3 regions of the Streptomyces sp. NPDC044106 genome follow, and region 2 is predicted to be linked to each of the others. Evidence: riboswitches for the same ligand, from Rfam matches in the RefSeq annotation. Region 2 holds a riboswitch; each other region holds the start of a gene.
The links. Region 2 has a riboswitch for cobalamin ahead of AC07DI_RS23565 (ABC transporter substrate-binding protein). Riboswitches for the same ligand answer to the same signal wherever they lie in the genome.
Positions count from the first base shown of each region.

Region 1: linked by a shared signal. The riboswitch ahead of AC07DI_RS00930 (ribonucleoside-diphosphate reductase subunit alpha) and the one ahead of AC07DI_RS23565 (ABC transporter substrate-binding protein) in region 2 are both predicted to bind cobalamin.
Region 3: linked by a shared signal. The riboswitch ahead of AC07DI_RS13075 (ABC transporter substrate-binding protein) and the one ahead of AC07DI_RS23565 (ABC transporter substrate-binding protein) in region 2 are both predicted to bind cobalamin.

Region 1 covers NZ_JBWKFZ010000001.1:199,809-203,001, forward strand. The annotation lists gene mctP (monocarboxylate uptake permease MctP) at 1-803, shown strand, start outside; gene AC07DI_RS00925 (GNAT family N-acetyltransferase) at 909-1,427, shown strand; cobalamin riboswitch at 1,489-1,611, shown strand; gene AC07DI_RS00930 (ribonucleoside-diphosphate reductase subunit alpha) at 1,742-3,193, shown strand, end outside.
Region 2 covers NZ_JBWKFZ010000012.1:255,720-258,912, reverse strand. The annotation lists gene AC07DI_RS23570 (FecCD family ABC transporter permease) at 1-398, opposite strand, end outside; gene AC07DI_RS23565 (ABC transporter substrate-binding protein) at 476-1,540, opposite strand; cobalamin riboswitch at 1,607-1,791, opposite strand; gene AC07DI_RS23560 (VOC family protein) at 1,810-2,328, opposite strand; gene AC07DI_RS23555 (AraC family transcriptional regulator) at 2,325-3,193, opposite strand, start outside.
Region 3 covers NZ_JBWKFZ010000006.1:291,636-294,828, forward strand. The annotation lists gene AC07DI_RS13070 (FecCD family ABC transporter permease) at 1-620, opposite strand, end outside; gene AC07DI_RS13075 (ABC transporter substrate-binding protein) at 737-1,720, opposite strand; cobalamin riboswitch at 1,766-1,886, opposite strand; gene AC07DI_RS13080 (M67 family metallopeptidase) at 1,890-2,312, opposite strand; gene AC07DI_RS13085 (amino acid permease) at 2,400-3,193, opposite strand, start outside.

The sequences.
Region 1 (3,193 bases), on a different contig from region 2:
TCACCGCGACGCTCTCCTCCAAGAGCCGCGACGTCATCCGCCGCAACACCACGATCCTGCCGCTCTACTCGCTGATGCTAGGCCTGCTGGCGCTGCTCGGGTTCATGGCGATCGCGGCCGGGGTCAAGGTCGAGAACGGCCAGCTGGCCATCCCGCAGCTGTTCGAGAACATGTTCCCCGACTGGTTCACCGGCGTCGCCTTCGCCGCCATCGGCATCGGCGCGCTCGTGCCTGCGGCGATCATGTCGATCGCGGCCGCGAACCTCTTCACCAGGAACATCTACAAGGACTTCCTCAAGCCGGACGCGACTCCCGAGCAGGAGACCAGGGTCTCCAAGCTGGTCTCGCTGCTCGTGAAGGTGGGCGCGCTCGTCTTCGTCCTCACGATGGACAAAACGGTCGCGATCAACTTCCAGCTGCTCGGCGGCATCTGGATCCTGCAGACGATGCCCGCGCTGGTCGGCGGCCTGTTCACCCGGTGGTTCCACCGCTGGGCGCTGCTCGCCGGCTGGGCGGTCGGCATGGTGTACGGAACGCTCGCGGCGTACGGCGTCGCCTCGCCGACCCAGAAGCACTTCGGCGGCTCGTCCGACGAGATCCCCGGCATCGGCGAGATCGGCTACATCGGCCTGACCGCGTTCATCCTGAATGTGGTCGTGACCGTGGTCCTCACCTTCGTCCTGAAGGCGCTGAAGGCCCCCGACGGCATCGACGAGACCTCCCCGGAGGACTACACGGCGGACGCGGGCGACCCCGGCGTCGTCCAGGAGCTGCCGAAGGCGACCGCGGGCGCCGGGCACTGAGAGCCTGTCCTTGAACCCGACACTCAACGCCGGTCCCCGCAAGTGACGTTGGGCCGCCGGAAAACCGGCGGCCCTTTGTCGTACCCGTGTTGCACACTGCGCCCCATGGACATCACCATCAGGCGGGCACACCCCGCGGAGCACGAGGCGCTGGGCGATCTCACCGCGCGGGCCTACCTCGACGACGGACATCTGGACCACGGAGCGGAGGACCGCTATCTGGCCGTGCTGCGGGACGTGGCGGGGCGCGCGGCGCACGCCGAGATCCTGGTGGCCGTGGCGGACGACGCGGCCTCCCGCGAGCTGCTCGGCGGCGTGACCTTCGTGCCGTCCGGCGGCCCCATGGCCGACATCGCGCGGGACGGCGAGACGGAGATCCGCATGCTGGCGGTCTCGCCCGCGGCGCGCGGCCGCGGTATCGGCGAACTCCTGGTGCGGGACTGCGTCCAGCGGTCCAGGGACGCGGGCCGCGACCGGCTCGTGCTGTCCTCCTCGCCCACCATGCGCACCGCCCACCGGCTCTATGAACGTCTCGGCTTCATACGCACCCCGGAGCGCGACTGGTACCCGATCCCGGGCCTGCCGCTGCTCACCTACGCGCTGGAACTCCCGACCGCACCTTAGACCCTGCCTATGCGAGCCGACACAAGATGTGGGCCTGCTTCAGAAGCACGGCACAAGATGTATGCTCATGCTCGCTGTCGCCGCAGGGGAATCCGGTGCAAGTCCGGAACTGTCCCGCAACGGTGTACGTGTACGCATTTGTCGTACCCGGAGTCCGAAGACCTGCCGGCAGTGCACCCGTGCCGTCCGGCCCGGGTGCCGACCGTCCGGGCCTCGTGGAATGGGCCGGTGGACGCGGTACGCCACCCTGCCCGGGTGCGCCCGTGTGTGCCGTCCTCTCCCCAGGCCCAGAGCCGAGCGAGGGAGAGCTCCACGTGACCATCGCGCCTGCCGAACCTGCGTCAGCGCTGTCACCGCAGCCCACCGACAGCACTGTGGGTACCGACGCGCCAGGGACCGCGCTGCTGCGCACCCTGACCGACCTCACCGCCGATCTCCCCGACGCCGACGCCGGCCGGGTGGCCGCCGCCGCGCTGCGCGGCCGCTCCGCCCGGGCCGACGTGGCCGAGCTCAGGGAGCTCGCGACCGAGGCGGCCGCGGGGCTCATCTCCGAGGACCCGGCGTACTCCAAGCTCGCGGCCAGGCTCCTGTCGATCGGCATCCGCGAGGAAGCCGCTACCCAGGGCGTGCGCTCCTTCACCGAGTCGATCGCGGTCGGCCACCGCGAGGGCCTGATCGCCGACCGCACGGCGTCCTTCGTCACCGAACACGCGGCCCGGCTCGACGCGCTCGTGGAGAGCGCGCTCGCGGACGGCGCCGACTTCCGCTTCGGCTACTTCGGCCTGCGCACGCTGCACAGCCGCTACCTGCTGCGCCACCCGATCACCCGGCAGGTCATCGAGACGCCGCAGCACTTCATGCTGCGCGTCGCCAGCGGGCTCGCGGAGGACTCCAGCGTCCGGGCCGTGGACGAAGTTGCCGCGCTGTACGGCCTGATGAGCCGCCTGGACTACCTGCCGTCCTCCCCCACGCTCTTCAACTCCGGCACCCGCCACCCGCAGATGTCCTCCTGCTACCTCCTCGACTCGCCCCTGGACGAGCTCGACTCCATCTACGACCGCTACCACCAGGTCGCGCGGCTCTCCAAGCACGCGGGGGGCATCGGCCTCTCGTACTCCCGCATCCGCTCCCGCGGCTCGCTGATCCGCGGCACGAACGGGCACTCCAACGGCATCGTGCCGTTCCTCAAGACGCTGGACGCCTCGGTCGCCGCGGTGAACCAGGGCGGACGCCGCAAGGGCGCCGCCGCGGTCTACCTGGAGACCTGGCACTCCGACGTCGAGGAGTTCCTGGAGCTGCGCGACAACACCGGTGAGGACGCGCGCCGCACCCACAACCTCAACCTCGCGCACTGGATCCCCGACGAGTTCATGCGCCGGGTCGCCGCCGACCGGGACTGGTCGCTGTTCTCGCCCTCCGACGTGCCCGACCTCGTCGACCTGTGGGGCGAGGAGTTCGACGCCGCCTACCGCGCGGCGGAGGCCGCCGGGCTCGCGAAGAAGACCCTGCCCGCGCGGGAGCTGTACGGCCGCATGATGCGCACCCTCGCGCAGACCGGCAACGGCTGGCTGACCTTCAAGGACGCCGCCAACCGCACCGCGAACCAGACCGCCGAGCCCGGTCACACCGTGCACTCCTCCAACCTCTGCACCGAGATCCTGGAGGTGACGGACGACGGCGAGACGGCTGTCTGCAACCTCGGCTCGGTGAACCTCGGCGCGTTCGTCGACCCGGCCGCGCAGGACATCGACTGGGAGCGGCTCGAC
Region 2 (3,193 bases):
CCGGAGGACACCCCGAGCACGAAGGGGTCGGCGAGAGGGTTGCGGAGCAGCGACTGCATCACGGCGCCGCAGACCGCGAGGCCCGCGCCGCAGACCGCGGCGAGCAGCGTGCGCGGCATCCGCAGGTTCCAGACGATGCCGTCCCTGATCGGGGTGAGCGGGGTCTCGCCCCAGCCGAGGTGGGCGGCGACGGTCGACCATACGTCGGGCACGGAGATGTCGGCGGGGCCGATGGTGACGGCCACGGACACGGAGAGGACGAGCGCGGCGAGACCGGCCAGGCAGAGCAGGGCCAGGCGCAGGCCCCCGCGCAGGCCCGGGCGCGGGCCGTGCAGGGGTTCCGGGTGTACGGCGCCGGGTGCGGGCCCCTCCGTGCCGGTACCCGTGTCCGTACTGATGCCCGCGTCCGTGCCCGCGCCGGTACCGATCCCCCTTCCCGCGGCCGTACTCCCGCCCCCGCCCTCCGCCGCCTGCGTCACTTGCGGAGTCCGAACTTCCGCAGCGCGGCCGCGACCTGTTCGATGCCGTCGACCGTGCGGATCGTGGGGTTCATGGCCTGGCCGCTGAGCAGCACGTACCGCTTCTTCTTCACGGCGGTCAGGTTCTTCGTCGCCGGGTTCGTCTCCAGGAACCTGATCTTCGCCGCGGCGCTCTCCGCGGACTGGGACTTGCGCGTGAGGTCGCCGAGGACGATGGCGTCGGGGTCCCGGTCGGCGACGGTCTCCCAGTTGATCTGGGGCCACTCCTCACGGGTGTCGTCGAAGACGTTCTTGGCGCCGAGTTCGCGGGTGATGATGCCGGGGGCGCCGCAGCAGCCCGCCATGTACGGCGCGTCGGAGTTGGCGAACCAGTACATGAGGCGGGTGTCCGAGGCGGCGGCCTTGTCGATGTGCACGGTGGCCTTCGCGACCCGCCGCTTCAGTCCGGCGATCAGCTTCTCGCCGCGCTTCTCGACGTCGAAGACCTTCGCGAGGTCGCGGATCTCGGCGTAGACGCTGTCCATGGTGAGGGTCTTGACGCGCTTGCCGTCACCGTCGCCGTCGTCGTTGTCCTTGCCCGCGCAGTCGGTGGGCGAGACGTAGACGGGCACGCCTAGCTCGGTGAACTTCGTACGGTCGGCGACGCCGCCCTTGCCGACCGTGTAGAGGAAGGAGGCGCTGACGAAGTCCGGCTCCTTGGCGAGGACCTTCTCCAGCGACGGGTAGCGGTCGGCGAGCCGCTCCACCTTCGCGTTGTCCTTCGCCAGGTTCTTCAGGACCGGGTCGGTCCAGGTGCCGGTGCCGGCCATCCGGTCGGCGAGGCCGAGGGAGAGCAGGATCTCCGTGGACCCCTGGTCGAGGGAGACGGCCCGCCGGGGCGGCGCCTCGACCTTCGCCTCCTTGCCGCAGGAGGTGACCGTGACCGGATAGCCGTCGGCGCTCCCGCCCCCGGAGTGCGCGGCGTCGCGTGCGGAGCCGTCGCCGCACGCGGTGAGCGTGAGCAGACCGGCACAGAGGAGGGCGGCTGTACGGAGAGCGGCGGTACGGGCTGTCGAGGACACGTGATCCCTTGGGTCTCGCGGCTCATACGCGGAGCCTGGCCTGCGTCACGACCTCCGTCGCCCGGTGTGCGAGCGGAGGCGCCAGCAGGTCTTCGGACTCGGGATCGACCGGGCGGGGCGCCTTCCCGGGCGTCCGGAGACACCCAGTGGCCGTGGCCCCGCCCGTCCCCCTCACCGCTGCGCGTCAGTTCCGGATTCGCACCGGATTCCCTGGCCCAGGTGTGGGTTTGACTGGCTTGCGCAAGTTATCACGCACCTGTCACCCGCCCTCACGTGGTCGGTGCGGGCCTCGGCTCGCCTCGGTAGGTGCCGAACGACCAGCGGTTTCCCTCCGGGTCCTCGATGCCGAACTCGCGGCTGCCGTAGGGCTTGTCCTCGATCTCGGCGGTGATCTTCACGCCCGCCCCGGTGAGGCGCCGGTACAGGTCGTCCACCCGGGCCGTGACGACGTAGGCGCCCCCGGTGCCGGGTTTGCCGCAGGTGGCCGCGGCCTCCGGGTCGTACGAGCCGAGCATGATGCCGCCGCCCTCGGGCCAGTCGAGCTGGGCGTGGGCGACGCGGCCCCCGTCCTCGTACACGGCGGTGCGCAGGAAGCCGACGGTGTCGACGAGGAAGTCGATCAGCGCAGGGGCGTCCTGGGCCTGCACGCCCGGCCAGACGGCGGGAGGGGGTGTGGTGAGGCGGTCACCCTCGGCGGCACCCGGCGCGGGGTTCGGGGCCGGTGTGAGGTCCGGCTTCGGGGCCGACGTGACGTTCGGGTTCGAGCTCGGGTTCGGTGTGGTGTTCATGGCTTCGAGTCTTCGCCCGTACCGTGCGCCCCGGCTTGGATATTCCGGCACTCTTCGGCCAGCCAGCGGGTGGGACTCACTCCGGTGTACTGCCGGAAGTCACGGACGAGGTGGGAGTGGTCGTAGTAGCCGGTGCCGGCCGCGACCCGGGCGAGGTCCGGGGGTCCGCCCGCCGCGACGGCGCGGGTCACGACGGCCTTGGCGTGCTGGAAGCGCATCAGGCGTGCGGCCTGCTTCGGGCTCAGGCCCGTCTCGGCGCGGAACAGCGCGGTCAGCCTGCGTTCGCTCAGCGCGACGTGCCGGGACAGGCCGCCCAGGGTGCCCGCGCCGCGGTGCCGGGCCAGCCACGCCCAGGCCTCGGCGACCTCCGGGCGTACGGCTCCCATGGGGCGGTCGACGCAGGCGAGTCGCCGCAGGTACGCGGAGAGGTGGGCGAAACGGTCCGTCCAGTCGTCCAGCTCGCACAGCCGCTCGCGGACGTCGGCCGCGTGGTCGCCGAGCACGTCGGTGCCGCCGATGACCAGCTGACCGGTGAGTTCGGCGGCGGGCAGGCCGAGGAGCGCGCGGGCCGCGAGGGGATGCACGGCGAGCTGGATGCCCGCCTCGTGCTCGGGCTGGACGACGTACGCGGGGCTCTGGTGCAGGCCGCCCACCACGATGTCGGTGCGCGCCGCGTCCGGTCCCGTCGCCCGGCCTGGGGAGTCGCCGGTGGTGATGGGCCCGTCGAGGGAGAAGATCACCGTCAGATACGGCGAGGGCAGGCCGCGGTGCAGGGCGGGGCGCTGTCCCGCGGTGCGGTAGCCGACCGCGGAGACGACCATGCCGTCGAGCGGGCCGTCGAGCCTCGGCACGGCCCGGACGAACT
Region 3 (3,193 bases), on a different contig from region 2:
CCGAGGATGAGGACGGAGCAGGGCAGGGCGAGCATGTCCCAGCGGGCGCTGCCGAGGCCGCCGAGCGTCCAGTAGAGGACTTCCTTGAGGTGGTCCGCGCTGTCGGCGGTGACCAGGATGAGGCTGGTCAGCGCGGTCAGGATGTACGAGACGGCGACGCCCGCGAGGATCAGCCGGCCAGTGGCGAAGCCGCCGCCCCCGCTTCTGGCCAGGGTGTAGACGAGGACGAGCGAGAGCAGGGCACCCGCGAAGGCGGCGGCCGGGATGGTGACGGTGGTCGACAGGGCGGCGCCGAGGCCGAAGACGCCGCCGAGCACGATGGCGCAGACGGCGCCCACCGAGGCTCCGGAGGAGACGCCCAGCAGGAACGGGTCCGCGAGGGGGTTGCGGACGAGGGCCTGGAGGACGGCGCCGATGACTGCGAGGCCGCCTCCGACGGTGGCTCCGAGGATGACTCTCGGGAGTCTTACGTCGAGGACGATGGTTCTGAACGGGGAGGGTTCCGCTCGGCCGGTGAGGATCTCCATGACGTGGGCCGGGGGGATCCGCACGGAGCCGAGTGCGAGACCGGCGAGGGCGGTGGCCGCCAGGGTTGCGGTGAGGACGGTCAGTATCGTCAGGTGCCGCCCCCGTGAGCTCGGCCCATCGCCCTTCGGGCTCGTCCTCAAACGCCGGACGGGCTGGATGATCCGCCCCACGCGCTGGGTGATCCGCCCCACGCGCTGAATGGTCCGGCTCACAGCTGCGCCGCCAGCTTCCTCACCGCCTCCGGTGCTCGTACGCCCGTGACCACGTCCGACAGGCGCAGGACCGCGAAGTTCTCGTTCTTGATGGCGGGGACGTCCTGGAGGGCCGGGTCGTCGAGGAGGCGCTTCTTCTTCTGGGTGACGGTGGTGGCGCCGTAGTCGAGGATCAGGATCGTTTCGGGCTTGCGCTCGACGACCTTCTCCCAGGACGCGTCGGTGAAGGACTTGTTCACGTCGGCGAAGACGTTGTGGCCGCCCGCCCGCTCGACGATGTCGTTGCCGATGCCCCGGCCGCCCGCCGTGAACGCGGTCTTGTCGCCGCTGTCGTAGACGAAGACGGAGCGGGGCTTCTCACCCTTGGACCGGGACCGTGACTTCTCCGCGGTGGCGGCCAGTTCGCGGCGGGCGGCGCTCACCCATTTCTCGGCCCGCGCCCGCACCCCGAACGTGGCGCCGACCTCGCGGACCTCGCGGTAGACATCGTCCATGGAGACGGGGTGCCCGGCGCAGCCCTCGATGTTGAGGCGGCTGTCGATGCCGGACTTGGCGAGGGCCGAGCGGCTGCGTCCGTCACCGGCGAGGAAGGCGCTCGCGTAACCGCCGTACACGTAGTCGGGGTTGGCGGAGAGCAGCTTCTCGTAGGAGGGGTACTCCTTGGCGATCACCGGGATCGACTCGTACGCCTTCTTGTACTTCGGCAGGACCTCGTCGTCGAGGTAGGCGGTACCGGCCAGCCGGTCCTTCAGGCCGAGTTCCAGCATCACTTCGGTGGCGTGCTGGTTCATGGTGACGGCGCGCTTCGGGGGTGCGTCGTACGTCGTCCGCACGCCGCAGTTGGTGACGGTGTACGGGAATCCGGCGGCCTTGGTGGCGGGCCCGGAGTCGTCGTCCGCCGCCGAGGTGGAGCAGGCGGCGAGCGGGGCGAGCAGGGCGGCCGTGACGAGGGCGCGCAGGGGCCGGTGGGACCGGGGCATGACGGAACTGCCTCCTCCAGGGGATTTCCGCGTCCCCTGCGTTGCGTGGGAGGAAGGCGGCAGGTCAGTTCCTGACTCCCCCGCCCCAACTATGGGGTGGGGTCACAGTGGCGGGACCGTGCCGGGTTCGCACCGGCTTCCTGGCTCCTGCCGCCCTCGTTGGTAAAGATCAGTATGCCTGTACGACCTTTACCTCTTCCTCGGTGACCTCGCCGTCCACGATGCGGTACGAGCGGAACTGGAAGGGGCCCGGGCCGTCGGTGTCCGCCGTGGAGACCAGGACGTAGTGGGCGCCGGGCTCGTTGGCGTAGGTGATGTCGGTGCGCGAGGGGTAGGCCTCGGTGGCCGTGTGCGAGTGGTAGACGATCACGGGCTCCTCGTCGCGGTCGTCCATCTCGCGGTAGAGCTTCAGCAGGTCACCCGAGTCGAACTCGTAGAACGTGGGCGAGCGCGCGGCGTTCAGCATGGGGATGAACCGCTCGGGGCGGCCGGTGCCCGCCGGGCCCGCGACGACGCCGCAGGCCTCGTCGGGGTGGTCCTGGCGCGCGTGCGCGACGATCTGGTCGTGGAGGGCCTGGGTGAGGGTCAGCATGGGAGTCAGGATAAGCAGAGGGCCCGCGCCGTACCGAAGTGTGGTACGGGCGGGCCCGAATGCTGGACAACGCTCTGGGAAGCGGTGTCAGTCCTTCCCGACCGGCGTGCTGTCGGCGGTGACCGAGCCGTCGACAGCGGTCTTGCGCTTGTTGAAGGCGGCCGCCTGCGGGTTGCGGCTCTTGAGCACCAGGTACGACACCGTCAGGATCGCGGCCCAGACCGGGGCGGCGTACAGCGAGACCCGGTTGTCCTTGTCGATGCCCATCATCACGATGACCATGCCGATGAAGAGCAGCGCGAACCAGCTGGTGTACGGGGCACCGGGCGCCCGGAAGGTGGACTGCGGCAGCTCGCCGCGGTCGGCCTTGCGGCGGTAGCGGATCTGGCAGGCGAGGATCATGATCCAGGCCCACATACCGGAGATGGTCGCGAAGGAGACGACGTAGGTGAACGCCTTGCCGGGCCACTGGTAGTTGATCCAGACGCCGACCAGCATGCACGCGGCGGAGGCCGTGGTGCCGATCAGCGGCAGGCCGTTCTTCGTGAGCTTGGTGAAGAACTTCGGGCCCTGGCCGTTGAGCGCCAGGTCGCGCAGCATGCGGCCGGTGGAGTACATGCCGGAGTTGCAGGAGGAGAGCGCGGCGGTGAGGACCACGAAGTTCACGATGGCGGCGCCGACGCCGAGGCCCATCTTCTCGAAGGCGGCGACGAACGGCGAGACGTCGGGCTTGAACGTCGTCCACGGGACGACCGACAGGATCATGATGAGCGCGCCGACGTAGAAGACGGCGATGCGCCACGGCACGGTGTTGATGGCCTTGGGCAGGACGGTCTTCGGGTCCTTGGACTCGCCCGCGGTGACGCCGACGAGCTCGACGG